One region of the Undibacterium sp. WLX3042 genome, then DNA from elsewhere that is predicted to be linked to it. Evidence: predicted binding sites of a transcription regulator. Region 1 holds the regulator's gene; each other region holds the start of a gene.
The links. The regulator sigma-54, encoded in region 1, starts transcription at its own class of promoters, with help from an activator protein. The targets are predictions, from matches to a motif close to TGGCANGNAANCTGCTTT.
Positions count from the first base shown of each region.

Region 2: a site for sigma-54 is predicted at 4,199-4,216, ahead of ACPAOP_RS05715 (ANTAR domain-containing response regulator). Genes of this name have one in related genera too.
Region 3: a site for sigma-54 is predicted at 3,141-3,158, ahead of ACPAOP_RS00185 (pilin). Genes of this name have one in related genera too.

Region 1 covers NZ_CP186698.1:317,286-323,128, reverse strand. Annotated here, with positions in the region: gene ACPAOP_RS01440 (enoyl-CoA hydratase/isomerase family protein) at 1-828, opposite strand, end outside; gene hpf (ribosome hibernation-promoting factor, HPF/YfiA family) at 980-1,324, opposite strand; gene ACPAOP_RS01430 (RNA polymerase factor sigma-54) at 1,434-2,915, opposite strand; gene lptB (LPS export ABC transporter ATP-binding protein) at 2,927-3,679, opposite strand; gene lptA (lipopolysaccharide transport periplasmic protein LptA) at 3,681-4,256, opposite strand; gene lptC (LPS export ABC transporter periplasmic protein LptC) at 4,298-4,918, opposite strand; gene ACPAOP_RS01410 (KdsC family phosphatase) at 4,915-5,439, opposite strand; gene ACPAOP_RS01405 (KpsF/GutQ family sugar-phosphate isomerase) at 5,439-5,843, opposite strand, start outside.
Region 2 covers NZ_CP186698.1:1,272,591-1,278,433, reverse strand. Annotated here, with positions in the region: gene ACPAOP_RS05735 (CocE/NonD family hydrolase) at 1-379, shown strand, start outside; gene ACPAOP_RS05730 (DMT family transporter) at 560-1,426, opposite strand; gene ACPAOP_RS05725 (LytR/AlgR family response regulator transcription factor) at 1,516-2,271, opposite strand; gene ACPAOP_RS05720 (sensor histidine kinase) at 2,268-3,644, opposite strand; gene ACPAOP_RS05715 (ANTAR domain-containing response regulator) at 3,758-4,180, opposite strand; gene ACPAOP_RS05710 (prolyl oligopeptidase family serine peptidase) at 4,332-5,843, opposite strand, start outside.
Region 3 covers NZ_CP186698.1:35,746-41,588, forward strand. Annotated here, with positions in the region: gene ACPAOP_RS00170 (Wzy polymerase domain-containing protein) at 1-1,014, opposite strand, end outside; gene tfpZ (TfpX/TfpZ family type IV pilin accessory protein) at 1,139-1,900, opposite strand; gene ACPAOP_RS00180 (pilin) at 2,107-2,553, opposite strand; gene ACPAOP_RS00185 (pilin) at 2,631-3,095, opposite strand; gene ACPAOP_RS00190 (FHA domain-containing protein) at 3,300-3,890, opposite strand; gene ACPAOP_RS00195 (Stp1/IreP family PP2C-type Ser/Thr phosphatase) at 3,907-4,728, opposite strand; gene sucD (succinate--CoA ligase subunit alpha) at 4,920-5,801, opposite strand; gene sucC (ADP-forming succinate--CoA ligase subunit beta) at 5,820-5,843, opposite strand, start outside.

The sequences.
Region 1 (5,843 bases):
AGGCGAACGTTTCTCCATCGTGACCAGTGTTTGCTGAGCAAATGCATCGCTGTTGTTGCTTAATTTTTCTGCGATGGTCAGCACATTGTTGCCGCTGAAAAACTGATCGATCAAGGCGCGCTGGCTGGCAAGTTTACTGCTGGCCGGATCAGCCTGCGATGCAAATGGCGCAGCAAATTCACGTATCGCCAGGCGTATATCTGCCGCTTCGGTACGCTCCAGCATGGTCAGTAATGCTGGCAGTTCAGATGTTGGGATATAGACGTCAGCGAGGCCTGCATATAAGGCATCGGCAGCGGCAATGATGTCGCCAGTCAGACCGAGATAAGTACCGATTTCACCCGGTGTTCGCGACAGGAAATAACTACCGCCGACATCCGGAAATAAACCGATGTTCACTTCCGGCATCGCCATTTTGGTACGTTCGGTCACGATACGCAGACGGCAATTTTCACCTGCCTGCGCAATGCCCATACCGCCACCCATCACCACACCATTCATCAACGCGATGTAGGGCTTAGGGTAAAAATGTATCAAATGATTTAACGCATATTCTTCGGTAAAAAAATCTTCGAGCAGGGCGCTGTCACCAGTTGGCGTAGCGGTGCCGACGTCATAGAAAAAGCGGATGTCGCCACCGGCACAAAATGCTTTTTCACTGCTGCTGTGTATGAATACGGCACGGATAGTTGTATCGTCGCGCCACGCCAATAATGTGGCGGTGAGTGCGCGCACCATCTCCAGTGACAGAGAGTTCAATGCTTTCGGACGGTCGAGAGTGATGTAGCCGATCTGATTTTTAACGGAAGTGATTACGTATTCGCTCATGTAGATACCATTAACATAGTCGTGACAGGGCAATCATTTTATTCCTGTTTGCACTTCGTCAGTACGACAAAAATAACAAAAAACAGATAACAAAAAAGGACGCTGTTGGCGTCCTTGTTTTCGTGTTCCGTAAATAACGGGAGGCGGGCGATTATGCCGATGCCGGATCAGGGATATGTTTGATCGCATCGCGATCGTGACCCTGAACTTTATCTTTATGCTTGATCACCTGACGATCCAGTTTATCAATCAGTGTATCAATCGCAGCGTATAAATCATGCGCCAGACTTTCAACGTGAATATTTTTACCACTGATATGCAGGTCAATGTCGGCTTTATGTCGTTTCTCTTTTTCGCTCAGCTTGTCGACGGTCAGCGTGACGGTCAGATCAATGACCTGATCAAAGTGACGCCGGATACGTTCCAGCTTGGTATGTACATATTCACGAATGGCAGGAGTGACTTCAACGTGATGTCCACTGATGGTGAGATTCATACTGTGCTCCTTTAGTGATATTGCTTGCTAATAACAATAAGCTCATTTTGATTTTACGGCGTTGAGCTAAATCATATATAGCAATTCAAACCGTGATTACAAGGACTGCTTACAAAGATTTTCGCAAACTGACTGGCGGTATTTTCAGGGCTTCACGGTATTTGGCTACGGTCCGTCGGGCAATTACCATGCCCTGTTCACCCAGCATGTCTGCGATTTTGCTATCAGAGAGTGGGCTTTTCTGGTCTTCTGCTCCTATCAACTGCTTGATGAGTGCACGTATCGCGGTGGAAGAGGCTTCACCCCCTGTTTCCGTCGCAACATGGCTGCCGAAAAAATATTTCAACTCAAACATCCCATGCGGGGTCAGCATGTATTTCTGAGTCGTCACACGAGAAATAGTGCTCTCGTGCAGACCCAGTGTATCAGCTATTTCGCGCAAAACAAGAGGGCGCATCGCAACAGCACCATGCGCAAAAAAATTACGTTGTCTTTCAACTATCGCTTGTGACACCCGTAAGATTGTTTCGAAGCGCTGACGCATATTTTTGATCAGCCAGCGTGCTTCCTGTAACTGGGTTCCAAGTCCTGTTTCGCCGCGATTCTGCCGCATGATGTTGGCGTACATACTGCTCACGCGCAGTTTCGGCATCACATCCTGATTCAGTAACACTTGCCAGCCATTACCATTTTTTCTGACGATCACATCCGGTACTGCATAGTCTGAGCTGCTGGTGGCAAATGCGATACCTGGCCGTGGTTCGCATTGCCGTATGACTGCCTGCGCTTCGCGCAAATCTTCATCATCGCAGTCGAATATTTTTTTTAATTTTGTGAAGTCTCTTTGTGCAAACAAAGTCAGCTGTGTTTCCACCAGTGCCAGTGCAAGACGGCGGGTAACAAAAGGAATTTTCGGCATGCGCCTGATCTGTATCGCGAGACACTCTGATAAATTTCGCGCACCGACACCCGGCGGATCAAAACTCTGCAGCATCTTCAGCGCGAACGATAATTCCTCTTCGTCTATTAATAATTCGAGTGGCAGACCAGCGTGAATTTCTTCCAGACTTTCTGTCAGGTAGCCGTTATCATCGAGTGTGTCGATGATCAGTTCCAGCAATGCGCGGTCGCGTGCTTCCCTGAGCGTGAGGCGCATTTGTTCCAGCAGATAGTCACGCAGGCTGATGTGGGTAGATTCGAGCTGAGGCCTGCCTTCATCTTCATCGGCGTTAGCTGCACCGGAAGGCGCATCGTTAAAACTCCACTCTTCTTCGTTGGCACTGATGCTGTCGTTGACCGGCACATCAGCTTCGACAGCAGCATCTTGTGGCGCGGCGCTTTCAGAAGGCGTGATGCTTTCCATGCCTGCATCCGGCGTCGTACTTGTATTGTTGATGGCGCCATCCGCCAGCAGGCGGACCGCATTATCCATAGGGTCATCGACACGCTCCAGCATAGGATTTTCTATCAGCAGCGTTTCCAGTTCCTGATGCAGTTCCAGCGTTGACAGTTGCAACAGCCGTATCGATTGCTGCAGTTGAGGCGTCAGCGCAAGATGCTGAGAAGTACGTAGTTGCAGGCTTTGTTTCATAATGCGTCCCGTTACATCCGGAAATGTTCTCCCAGATAGACGCGTCGCACAGACTCATTCTGAATGATGTCGTCGGGTTTGCCGCTGGCTAATACCGAGCCTTGATTGATGATGTAGGCATGGTCACAGATACCCAGCGTTTCGCGGACATTATGATCGGTGATCAGCACACCGATACCGCGTTCTTTCAGGAAGCGGACGATGCGTTGAATCTCAATCACTGCAATCGGATCGACTCCGGCAAAAGGTTCATCGAGCAGAACAAAACGCGGGTTCGTCGCGAGTGCGCGCGCAATTTCGACACGACGTCGTTCACCGCCCGATAAAGCCAGCGCCTGACTGTCACGGATTTTTTCTATCTGCAGATCGGTCAGCAAGCTGTCCAGACGTTGCCGGATTTTTTTCTCGGATAAAAATTTTCCATCTTTGTCTTTTTGCAGTTCGAGTACAGCGCGGATATTTTCTTCGACCGTCAGTTTACGAAACACTGATGCTTCCTGAGGCAGATACGACAGACCGAGGACGGCACGCTGATGTATCGGTAAATCCGAAACATTCGTATCGTCGATATTGATTTCGCCGGCGTCGGAAGGTACCAGTCCGACGATCATATAAAAAGAGGTGGTTTTACCTGCGCCGTTTGGTCCCAGCAGCCCGACGACTTCGCCGCTTTTTACCAGCAGCGATACATCGCGCACAACTTGTCGTGCACCGTAGCGTTTTTGCAGACCTTTGACGGTCAGCGTGCTGTCTTTTGATCCCATCTTAATTTGCCTGTTTCTCAGTTCTTGGTTGTATCGTGGTTTTGATGCGACCGCCTCCTGACACTGCCTGACCTGAGCTGGAATTGACGCCGACAAAGACATCATTTTTACTATCGTAGGAAAGGAATTCTCCTTCTTGTTGCTGTGTGACTTTGTTTCCGTCGAGATAGCGTATTTGTGCCCTGGACAGGAATTTTACGAATTCTGTTTTTTCATCGTATTCCGCTTTTTCGGATTCGCCTTCCACCCAAAGATCTGGCCCGCCGTCGCGCTTCTGACGAAACGTGATTTTTGCGCCAGGTTTGGCGGTCAGTACAACATGCTGGAATTCATCGGCACTTTTTGTAACAACAGCTTTTTCTGCTCTGACTTTCAGTGTGCCGCGGACGACCACGACATCACCTGAAAACGTACTGACATTGGTCTTGCCATTATTTAAAAACTGGTCTGCTTCTATCGTCATTTCTTTGAGACTGTCTGCTTTTTCAGCGTGAACGCTGGATACGGACAGTAAAGCCATCAGGGCTAACATCCATGAGCTCAACGCAAGATGCACTGTTTTTTTTTCGGGGCGCATGTTTACTCTCTGTCTTGTCTGTGTTGTTGATGAATGTTTTTTCATTTATGTTTGAACAGGCGTGCATGCACTTTACTGAGCAGACGCAATTCCTGATTCGCATTGTTCGCGATCATACCGGTCGCATCGGTTTCGCCGTTATCCGTGATCAGTCTGATGCGTTGGTCCGTCCTGACGATGTCGGAGTCCGGCAGTAACTGCAGATATTCTGTTTCTACCCGCATAAAACTGGAGTTGATTCCTTGTGGCCTCTCTACTCTTACCTGATCATAAAGATGCACCACATCTTCGGTACGTTTTGGGGACAGCACCTCAGATTTCTGTTCCACAACCGCACGCGCTGCATTAATCGTGATCGGTGTGCGCTGCGTATCGAAGCTGCTGATGCGCGGCTCTTTGATATCGTACTGATCCGTGCGCGGTAAATGCACCAGGCTTTGTCCGGTCACGTGATAATTTGCCTTGCCGTTATTCGAGAGTTTGATGAAATTAAAATTCTCGACGTAATAATCCGGTTCCTGACGCGCTGAGGTCCGGTTGTAATCATCGGCGCCCTGACGACGTACTGTGTCGTACAGCCAGAAACTGCCAAGTGCAAGGAGACCGACAGCAGCGATAGCCATCCAGGTGCGTGCGCGGTCGATAGTGATTTGTGCCTTCATGCGAGGTATTCTGCCAGAACGCTGTCGTACTTGTTTTGCGCCCGCAATATGAAATCGCAGACTTCCCTGGCTGCACCTTTGCCGCCGCTGGCCGTCGTCACGTGATGGACGCGTTGGCGCACTTCTGCATGACCGTTAGGTACGCTGGCGGCGAAGCCGACACGGGTCAGAACCGGCAGGTCGATCACATCATCGCCGATAAAGCCACATTCGTCTGCCGGTATATTCAACTCTTGCAGCAGATGCAAAAATGCCGTTTTTTTGTCATGGATGCCCTGACGCACATAGGTGATGCCCAGATCAGCGGCGCGCCGCGCGACGATCGGCGATTGCCGGGCACTGATTATGGCCGTGGCAATGCCAGCGTTTTGCAGCAACCGTATGCCCTGTCCATCCAGCACATTGAATGTTTTCAGCGTTTCGCCATCCGCACCGAAATGCAGGCTGCCATCGGTCAGAATACCGTCCACATCAAAGATCATCAGTCTGATTTTTGCTGCTCTTATGATCGCTTCAGACATTAAATCACCTTGGCTCTGGTCAGATCGTGAATATGTAATGCACCAGCCAGTTTGCCATGTTCATCTGTGACCAGCAGCTGATTAATGCGATAGGTTTCCATCACTTCGACAGCTTCGACCGCCAGTTGTTCGGCGCGTATGCTGCGTGGATTTTTGTGCATGACATCCGCGATGCGGATTTGCGTGAAATCTCTGACGTCTTCCATCAGGCGGCGCAAATCACCATCGGTGAAAACGCCGACGATATGACGCTCGGCATCAATCACTGCGGTCATCGCCATTCCTTTTTTGGTGATCTCCAGCAGTGCCGTGGTCAGTTGCGTATCGGGTGTCACGCAGGGAATCGCGTCACCGGTACGCATCACATCTTTGACATAGGTCAGCAGACGGCGACCCAGTGCGCC
Region 2 (5,843 bases), 960 kb from region 1:
GCTGATCGATGTGTCGCCAGCAGATGCGAAAGACGGGCCAATCAATCGCGGTAATCAGCAAACCCTGGTACGCGGCGAACCTTTCCGCGCGCGCTTCCGCGATGGCTTTGAAACGCCGAAAGCGATGACACCGGGTGAAGTGACCAGGGTCGCCTTCAATATCAACGATGTGTTCCATACCTTTCAGCGCGGTCACCGCATCATGGTGCAGGTGCAGTCGAGCTGGTTCCCGTTTATCGACCGCAATCCGCAAACCTTTGTGCCGAATATTTACGCGGCCAAAGACAGCGATTTTGTTAAGGCCACGCATCGCGTGTATCACAGCAGCAATCAGGCGAGTGCGTTAAAAGTGAAGGTGTTGCCTGCACTCGGCGAATGATACCGGCAGCGACACTGAGCGAAATCTTCAGCAATACACGTAGCAATAAAAAAAGCCCGGAATTTCCGGGCTTTTTTACACTTTCGGGGGAGTATGTGACAAAAAATGCTTATTGTCCTTATAAAAAAAGGACTTTAAAACATACTCCCCCCAGTATATTTTCGTGCTTTTGCGGCGTTTTCAAGAACTTTTAGGTGCAAACACCACCAGCCAGGTCGCCAGCACCACGCCCGCGCAGCCGATCAGCGTGCTCATGGTGATCGCTTCATGCAAAAATAAATGTCCCCACAACAAGGCAAACAAGGGAATCAGAAACGTCACCGTCAGCGCTTTGGTCGGCCCCACATCCGTCATCAGGCGGAAGTAAATCAGATAGGCAACAGCGCTGCATAACAGCGCCAGCGCCGCGCCGAGCAGCAAAATCTGGCTGGTGATTTCGCCCTGCACTGGTACCAGCGGCAGAAACGGCAGCAACACAAACGCAGCACCGACTTGCGAGCCCGTCGCCATCTGCATGGAATTCATCGCGCCGGATACTTTTTTGGAATAAATGCCTGCCAGCGCATAACAGATCGTCGCACCGACGCAAGCCAGTACACCGAGCAGCAAATCACCGGTGAATGCGACCGGCCCCAGACGCACCAGAAAGCCGACGCCGACCACACCGCACAACATGCCCAGCATTTTGCGGCCGGTGAAACGTTCACTCAGAAAAATCGCGCCCATCACCGCGCCCCATAAGGGGCTCGTGGCATTCACAATCGCGGAATAACCAGCGGGCATGCGCATCGCGGCAAACGAATACAAGGCAAAAGGCAGTGCCGAATTCACCAGACCCAGCACCAGATATTGCCGCCAGTGGCGCCGGATATCGACAGGCTTTTGCGTTGCCAGCATCAATAAAGTTAAGGCAAGCCCCGCCAATCCTACGCGGATTTCTGCAGTCCATAATGCGCCCAGAACAGGTGCCAGCACCCGCATGAACAGAAACGAAGCACCCCAGATCGCAGCCAGCGATAAAAGGCGAAGAAGATCAACACTGCGCATGCGGTTTTCCGTATCGATGAAAAACGCTCAGCTTAACAAATTAGCGTGCGCGCCGCTGGCTATTTCCGGTCATCAGGTGCGAAGACTATTTACATGGGCTTGAAGCGCCACGCATAGGCCTGACTGACTTTGAGTTTTTCCGGACTGCCATGCAGTTCAACCAGATAGCGCCCCATGTCGTCACGCTGTGCGCGCGCGATCGCATCGGCACGCACCACGGTGCCGCGATGGATCTGCCAGAAAATGTCGGGGTCGAGTCCTTCCATTAATTCTTTCAGCGGCTTGCGCACATGCGCTTCATCATGCCCGCATACGACACGGGTATATTTTTCATCGGAACTGAAAAACAGAATTTTTTCTATCGGGAACATCTTGATCGTATCGCCGACGCTGGCACTGATCCAGCGTATGCGCTCGGCGGCATTACCACGGATGCGCTTGTCGAGTTCCGACATCAGCTGGCTCAGATCGGGTGCGGCTTGTTTGCTGGCCAGGCGCGCTTTTAAACGCGCGATTGCTTCCGCCAAACGCGCCTGTGCCACTGGCTTCAACAGATAGTCGATCGCACCGGCGGCAAACGCATCGAGTGCATGATTATCGTAAGCGGTGGTGAACACCGCATGGCAACGCCCTTTGACGGCATTTGCCACATCCAGTCCCGACATGCCGGGCATGCGGATATCCAGAAATGCGATGTCGGGCTGATGGGTATAAATTGCATCGAGCGCATCAGCGCCATGCTCGCATTCAGCAACGATCTGCAATTCCGGCCATAGATCATTGAGCATGCGGCGTAATTCTTTACGTGGTAAATCTTCATCTTCAGCGATGATGGCGGTGATCATGCAGCCTCCGTCTGTTTTTCTAAAGGAATTGTGATGATGGCAGCAACCCCGCCCTCGGGGCGGGCTTTCAGCAACAGGCTGGCGCGGTCACCGTACATCGCCGCCAGCCGCTGATGGATATTCGCCAGACCAATGCCAGAGCCACTGTTGTGACCGCCAAAGCCGACGCCATCATCTTCGACGCGCATTTCCAGCATGGGCTGTTCCTGGATGGCGATAACGCTGACCTTCACGGCAATGTGCGCCGCGCCGACCTTGGGTTCTATGCCGTGTTTGATCGCATTCTCGACTAAAGAAATCAGCATCAACGGCGGCACCGCGGCGTCCGCAATCTGTGATTCGACACTGAAACTCAGACGCGGAATACGGGCCTGCATCAGACTCAGATACGCATGCACCGCATCAAGTTGCTTGCTCAAACGCGACTGCACCGAGCCGCCGTCATCGCGCATCTGCGGTATGGTTGCGCGCAGATAATCGACCAGATGATCGACAATCGCGACCGCCCGCGCTGGCTCAGTGCTGATCGCCGAACGTACACCGGCCAGTGTGTTGAACAGAAAGTGCGGTTCCACCTGCGCGGCCAATACCGACAAGCGTAATTCGGTTTCTCTTTGCATCGCCTGCGCCTGTTCTGAGGCGCGCTTGCTCTGTGCGACTTTCAACATATTGCGCTGGCGAGAAAACAGCCAGAGATCATAGCCGCCGCTGAGGTAAATACAGACGGAAGACAATACCAAACCAATATAAAAACCTTTCCAGAAATCCGAGCCTGCAGTATCCGGTGGACGTGGCGCGCGGTTCTGGCTGCCATCCTGCAAACCCTGCTCAAATCCGGCTTTGAATTCCGATAACCAGTTTCCCGCAGGCGTAGCCGCGGTTGTTTTTGCAGGATCCGGCGAACCAGAATAATGCAATTTCAGCGCGGTCAGCATCGGTGCCTCGTAATGCAATAATTGCTGTGTCGCCTGCCTCGCCGCAAAAAATAGCAACAGACTGCACAATAATCCGGCACATAAGACCGTGATCAGACAACGCCATTCTTTTTTTTCCGCATAGCCGCGTTGTCGCACCCAGACGGCGAGTGCGGCGCCACCAAGATGCATACCGGTACCCGCCAGCGCCAGCGGTATCCAGACAACAAAGAAGGTACGCCAGTCAGCGCCGCGCGCCGCATCGATCAGAAAAATCAGCAGCAGCGCGGGAATCAGCGTACCCATCCAGGCGCGTGCGCGATAGCGATACCAGGTGCGTGAAAACACCGGGTAATTGCGCGCTCGGGTCAGCCAGGATTCGCTTCTGGCGGACACTTCCGGTGGCAGGATTTCTTCATTCGCCGATGGCGACATAAGGCTTGCAGGTGTGACTGACATGATCTTCCCTTTCAACGACAGATACAGTCTACGCGGAGCTCATGAGATTGCGCGGGTATGCGACGAATGCGGATCAGGGCGGATAAAACAGGCGTCGTGCCGGATGAAACGATTCAGGCAGATTCAGTGTCACCGCTGCTGGCGGCTTCGGCATTCGCGCGCTGTTGCTTGGCGATGCGCAGGATGGTGTTACGAATAGAAGTCAGAACGGCGACAGAGTTGAAAGGTTTCACAATAAAACCATGCACACCGCGCTGCTGCGCATCCTGAATCATCCCAGCATTAATTCCGGACGACACCATAAACAACAACGACTTCGGCAACTCGGTGCGTAACTGAGTGATGATGGCCCAGCCGGCTTCATTGGCCTCGCCGATATCAATGCAGACAATCTGCGGCCTGAGCCGGATCACGCGCGCCAGGCTGGCTGGCGCGAGATTGGCATCCGCGACCACTTCATGACCGCCGTTACTCAGCACGGAAGTCAGTAAATTGCGGGCGATCGCATTCGCGTCCAGAATAACGGCTTTAAGCATAGAAAACCTGACAAGATAAAAGCAATTTGCATCTTAATGCAAAACTTTAATGTAAAACATTAAGTAAGAGGAAAAAGGCGGAAAAAGCCACATCCGGCGATGCGGGTGCCGTGCAATCCACGCATCATCAGGCACCCTCTTTCGCAGATATTCAGTCCTTCTCTCCGGCTTCGCCTTTCGCATTTTTAACATAGGTTTCCAGCCAGCGATCCTGTTCCCACAACATGTGCAGCACGGATTCCCGCGCACGATAACTATGACTTTCATTCGGCAGCATTACCAGACGCGTGACCGCGCCCAGACCTTGCAACGCCTGATACATGCGCTCACTTTGGATAGGGAAAGTGCCGGGGTTGTTGTCTTGTTCACCGTGAATAAAGAGTATCGGGTCTTTGATCTGGTTAGCAAAATTAAACGGTGACATTTCCTGATACGTCTTGCGCGCCTGCCAGAAATTGCGCTCTTCTGACTGAAAACCAAACGGCGTCAGTGTACGGTTGTAAGCGCCAGAACGTGCAATGCCGGCGCGGAACAAGCGCGTGTGCGTCAGCAGATTGGCGGTCATGAACGCGCCGTAACTGTGGCCACCGATCGCGATACGATTGCGGTCGGCGACACCAAGCCGCACAACTTCGTCAACTGCTGCTTCGGCACTCATTTTGAGTTGTTCAAGATAAGTATCATTCGGCTCTTTCTTGCCTTCGCCGATAATCGGCATCGTCGGGCCATCCAGCACGGTATAACCACGTGCCAGCATCACTTGCGGACCGTTATAGGAAATCCGGTTGAATTTATACGGCGAACCGTTCACCTGACCTGCGGCCTCCGCCGTTTTAAATTCACGCGGATAGGCCCACATAATCATGGGGCGCGGACCATCGCGTTTCGGGTCGTAGCCCGGCGGCAGATACAGGGTCGCGGTCAGATCGACACCATCTTCACGTTCATAACGGAGCTGCTGTTTTTTAACGCCTTTGAGTTGCGGCAATGGATGCGGGAACTGCGTCAGCGCCCGCGCTGCGTCATTATGTGCCAGATCACGCACGAAATAATTTGGCCTTTCCTCGTTCGATTCGCGGCTGGTGACGATGCTGGTGCCTTTGTCATTCAACAAGCCAAGCACTTCTTCGTAATACGGTGCATGCGAACGGAACATGCGCACCGCTTGCTTGCTGTTGAGATCAAACCGGTCCAGAAACGGACGGTCACCTTCAGAACTGGCACCATTGCCAATCAGGAAAATCGACTTGCCGTCCGGTGCCAGCCTCAGCACCGCGCGGCCGTACTGATTTTGCGTCATCACTGGCTGCCCCGGATGGGCGTACTGGTCTTCTGATTTACGCGCAAACAAGAGTTCCGGTTTGCTGTCGGCGACGCCGGGACGTATGCGCCACATGCGGGTATCACGGGTTTTCCACCAGCTTTCTGTCACCAGCGCCAGCCCGTCATTACCCCATTGAATATTATTAAAGCGCCACGCCAGATCCATCAGTTTTTGTGGCGGCGCGTCAAACGGTGCCGCCTGCTGCATCAGAACATCATGCACTTTAACTGGCGCATCTGGATCACCGCCAGCCTGTGCTTCCAGCCAGTATAAGGTCGCGGGTTTGTCGTTGCGCCAGGCAAAATCACGCGGCCCGGCCTGTACCGCATCATTCCCGGT
Region 3 (5,843 bases), 280 kb from region 1:
GCCTAATTCCGCAGCAAAATTCAGCACAATGTTATGCGCATGCTCAGCATAAGTGGACGACGGAAAATCTGCCGCAATACTCACCTGTGCCGGACCAAAGCCACTCCAGCCAACACCAGACCAAGGATGATGAGCCGCCATTGACCAGGCTTGCCTCCATAAACCCATGCGCTCGGATCTACCGCCGACATGCTCCGCTACTGAGCCACCTGAGAAACCGAAATGACTGATGATGAAAGACAAGCTAAACACCATCAGAAAATAGACCACTGGCAATAATATTAAAATCACCTTAGGTATCTGTTGACCGTTTTCTGCAATCTGCGTCTTCCAGATATAGAAACAAAACAGCGGCAGAATGATCCAGCCGATTCTCGATTGCGTCAACACTAAGCCAATGATCAGTACGCCAGTGCCTGCAACAGCCAACCCCTTGCTTATTTTCATTCTGCTATACAAGAACCATGTCGATGCAAGCGCAAAACAGAGCATGAGCGCCAACTGATTAGGCTGCGCGACATTCGCGTACGGACGGGGGAAAAAGACCGCTTTAGGGATGAACATCACCAGCGTGTCGATACGCAAACCAGTCACTTGCACAATCTGCATCGCAACGGAGAGCAATCCTGCGACAAGGTAAGCATAAGCAAACGCAAGACATAATTTTTCCGCCAGTTCTCTTTCTGCAGATAAAGAAGCTCCGACAGAATAAGCAAAAGGAAGTAAAAGCAAATACAAAGAAGGAATCAACAAGTCTTCAATATCCTGCGAATTCCCGAAAAAAAACTGGCAAAAAATAGCGACTACAATGCCCGTGCTGATCAGGCATAGTCCACTGAAACGCAGCTTCAGTTGCTCATTCAAAGATAAGCTGAATATGGTCAACAACAGGCCAAGAATGACAATGGCATCCTGATAAAACGTGCGTAAAGGATGTATATGAATTGGTAACAGGTAAGAAAAAGCGATACTCATCCCGAGAATCGCATAATTAATATTATTTTTATTTGACATTAGCGTCCCTGGAACCAGGCTTCAGTTTCAGCCAGACATGAAGTCTGCCGCATCTATAAATGCGATGCCACCTAACGAGCACCGGCCTTTGAAAGAAAAATTAACTACTTCACAAATGTGAGAATCAGAAAAAGCCGTCTTTCTTCAAGAAAAACAAAGGCTTCGCTGTGCTGCTATCAATGACGACCAACCAATCGGTACCACGGCTTAATACTGGTAAAAATTTTGCATTATCAATTGTATGACCAGTCTTGTTCAGTTGACGCTCTATTTCGAGCTTACTTTCCGGATATTTTTTAATTAAGGTATCAAGGGTTCTGGCAACGCTCAAAACCTTGGTCTGAGAGTCAGCATAAGGTTGCCAAAAAGAAGGTCTGGTACCAATGTCATAGCCCGAAAAAGCGCGGAAAGCAGCATCAGATTTTTCGACTGCATCTTTATAATCGCGGACACCCAATAATACAGGCCCTGTCAGAGACAGACTGCGCATATCCGCCCGTGCCTGAGGCAACTCATTGATATCAACATCATTCGCCGTTACGACACGAAACTGCGAACCTTCAAAGACCATCGCAACCGGGCGTGCGATATAGACCACGTGAGCGCCGTAGGTCAGGCCTGACACCTGCAAAATACTGATCACAAGAATATCACGTAACAACTCTGCTCTTTTCTTCTTTTGATCAAACGCCACGAATGTCAGTAATGGCCCCAAAACAATATCGACAGAAATCACTATCCATATCAGCTGCATCCCTCCACAGATATCTGCGTATTGACCGGGATACCACAAAAATAAAATAGTTCCAGCGACCATAGTGGCAATGATGGCGGATACCAGTAAATGCAACCCTGATGCACGTAAGCGGAAAACTAATCCAGACATAATCAAGCTGCCAATAAACAAAAAAAAAGCACTCAGTGTGAATGCCTTTGGTTACAAGATTAAGAAAATACAACGATGACGATCATTGCGCAGCAATGGTCTTTCTCTGATATGGATTGTAAACTAATCCACCTCAATGCTGAGTATCTCAGACAGACAAAAATTGAGCTCAGACACAACAAAAATCAGACTTCATCAACAGTAGCTTATTTACATGCCTGAGGCAGCCATTTCAATTCGATATCAGTACCAGCACTGGCGCTGCAATCCCAGATTTTCCCACCGTCCGGGGTTTTAAATACCAATTTCTTAGTTTCCGCCTGACCATAAGTCATCACCGAGGTGATACTGCCTTCAGGATAAGTTCCTTGCACAGCACTATCAATTTTTGAATATTTGCCTACCAGGGCAACATTAATTTGCTTTGCATCAGGATCTTTTTCCACCAGACCAGGCCATTCCTTATTTTCATAACCATAAACGGCGATCGGCCCCTTCACTCCCCCGATCAACTCGACAGCTTCCGCGACCTGAGCCCTCGTCGTGTAATCCAGGTATGAAGGTAATGCTATTGCGGCCAAAATACCGATAATTGCAACCACAATCATCAGTTCGATCAGGGTAAAACCTCTTTGAAACCGCTGTTTATACATGGCAATCTCTCGGCAAGAAACAACTCGAAAAAAAAGGTGCCGAAAACAGCACCTTTCATCAGACAGCAAAACACAAATTACTTACATGCTTGTGGCAACCACTTGATGTCAACAGTAGTACCAGCACCGGCACTTGTACAACTCCAAGTCTGACCACCATCCGTAGTTTTGAATTTAACCAGCTTGTCTTTAGCCTGACCGGATGACATTGTCGCAACAGTAGTACCTGTTGGGAATGTACCATCCACAGTCGCCGTCACAGCAGAATACTTACCTGTCAATGTTGCAACGATTTGCTTCGCTGTTGGATCTTTAGCAACCAACGAAGTAGGCCATTCATTATTTTCGTAACCGTAAGCAGACAAAGGTGACTTCAAACCACCGAGCAACTCAACCGCTTCAGAAACCTGAGCGCGTGTCGTGTAGTCATTGTATGCAGGCAACGCAACTGCAGCCAGAATACCGATAATCGCTACAACGATCATCAATTCAATCAAGGTAAAACCTTGTTGTACTTTTTTAACCAATTTCATAGATTTCATATAGTTCTCCTAATAACAATTTAAAAGAATGACCCTGTCCACCTTACAGCAAACTGTGTGCCAGCTATTTAACATTAAGTCACAAGAGCAAATTAGCGTTAATGTTGTTCATACACTTCAAAATAAGTGACGTTCTACGTTAATAAGTGACATTTTTTGTCAATCACTTACATTCAAAGTCGGAAATACTCTGTTTGTCGACTGTTAAACACTAAATTGCATGTGAGTACCACTAATATCAATCACATCACCATGCTGTAAGGTATGTGGCTGTTCTGACAGCAGTTGCCCGTTCACTTTCGGGAATTCTTTTCCTTCGACGTGGCGAACAATATATCTGTCCGTTTGCCTTGCAATTGCAATCACTTGCGTCCCAGGACTTCCCACGGTCGTCACCGCTTTTGTCAACACCAACTCCTTACCCGCATTAGCACCATTGATCACTTTTATTTTCGCCGGAGCCTGCTGCCCTGAAACCGCGGAAGAGACTGGCGTGACCTGAGCGCTCTTTTCTACCTGAAAGCGCAGTTTGTACTTGCCAATATCGATAACATCATCGTGCTGAAGTAGATGCTTCTTGACTGGCTGATTATTAACCAGAGTGCCATTGGTACTACCCAGGTCAAGAACAAAAGAACCATTCGGTGTAGTATCAATCGCTGCATGTTGACCACTGACTGTCAGGTGATCGATAACTATATCGTTCCCGACGCGTCGACCTATCGTAATACGGGATTTGTTTATACTGACTTCTTGCTGCACCAACCCATTAAAGGTGACGATGATCTTCGCCATACATCCTCTCACTTATTCAATTTTCCAAAGATTGCCGGAATAACAGCTTTTGAATCCAGGACGGACTATGTACCGCCTTTAACCTGAACAAAACAACCGATATGTTATCGAAACCACCCTCGATGTTTGCAGAATCAACCAATGCTCTGCAGCAGACAGATAAATCATCTGCATATCGCTGTAACATTGCGTGAATCTGGTGATCATCAAGCAAGTCTGTCAATCCGTCAGAGCAAAGCATATAAATATCAGAATCTTCTGACTGATGAACACTCAGGTCAATTTCGATGTTGTCCTGAATACCTACGGCTCGCGTAATCAAATTTTTGATTGATGAAAAACGTGCCTGGGCTTCTGTAATTAAGCCAGCATTGATCTGATCCTGAAGAACGGAGTGATCCTCCGTCATTCTTGTCAACACATGGTGACGATAACGATATGCCCTGGAATCGCCGACGTGTGCGAACAAAATCTTATCCTGAATGCAGCACGCTGCAACGACTGTTGTCCCCATACCAAAACATTCTGGATTTTCCCGTGAAGTCTGCACGACCTGGCGGTTTGCCAGAACAATAGCGTCTGACATCCAGCGCGATACATGAATTGACTGAAAACCCAACTTTGAATACCAGGCAGAATCCAGTTTTTCGCAGAGATAGTCAGCAACGACTTGCGTTGTCATAGCGCTGGCGACTTCTCCCGCCTGATACCCTCCCATACCGTCAGCAAGCACCGCGCAACCGTAATCCGCACAGACAACGATGGCGTCTTCGTTATGCTTCCGTACCCGTCCGACATCTGACAGGGCAGCAAATTCTAGTACATACTGATGTGGCATCGACAAATAGCACTCATTGATTGCTGACTCTGGCTGGAAACCAGAACGATTAGTTTATTTAATATTACCTATCACCGCGAAGCTTAACATTAAGGTATTGAGTTTGCACTGTCTGTACTCAAAAGCAAAGTATACGCGCGAAAAAAAACCGCGAAAATCGCGGTTTTTTTTGGGGATGAATAAAATCCGTTTTACAGCATCGCTTTCAACAAGCGCGCCATCTCAGATGGATTCTTCGTTGTCATAATACCGCAAGATTCCATGATATCCAATTTTGCTTGTGCTGTATCAGCACCGCCGGAAATCAAGGCACCAGCGTGACCCATACGCTTACCCGGAGGCGCGGTTACCCCCGCGATAAAGCCAACTACCGGCTTCTTCATATTGTCTTTAATCCAATATGCAGCATTCGCTTCGTCCGGACCACCGATTTCACCAATCATGATCACTGCATCTGTATCAGGATCATCATTGAACATCTTCATGATATCGATATGTTTCAGACCATTGATAGGATCGCCACCGATACCAACGGCGGAAGATTGACCCAAGCCCAGCGCTGTCAACTGACCGACCGCTTCATAAGTCAGTGTACCGGAGCGGGAAACCACGCCAATACGACCTTTACGGTGAATGTGGCCTGGCATAATACCGATTTTGATTTCGTCAGGTGTGATCAAGCCTGGGCAGTTAGGGCCAAGCAATTTTGTTTTGCTACCGGCTTTTGCCATGCGGTCTTTCAACATCATCATGTCGCGAACAGGAATACCTTCTGTGATACAGATCGCCAGATCGAGATCCGCTTCAACCGCTTCCCAGATCGCAGCCGCTGCACCAGCTGGCGGAACATAGATCACAGAAACGGTTGCGCCCGTTGCTGCTTTCGCTTCAGAGACATTTGCGTAAATTGGAATACCTTCGAAATCTTCACCAGCTTTTTTAGGATTTACACCTGCAACGAAGCAGTTTTTGCCATTCGCGTAATCGCGGCACATACGTGTATGAAACTGGCCAGTTTTACCAGTGATCCCTTGGGTAATAACTTTAGTGTCTTTATTAATCAGGATGGACATAGTGATTCCTTGCAATAATTAAGCGTGAGCTGCAGCAGCGGC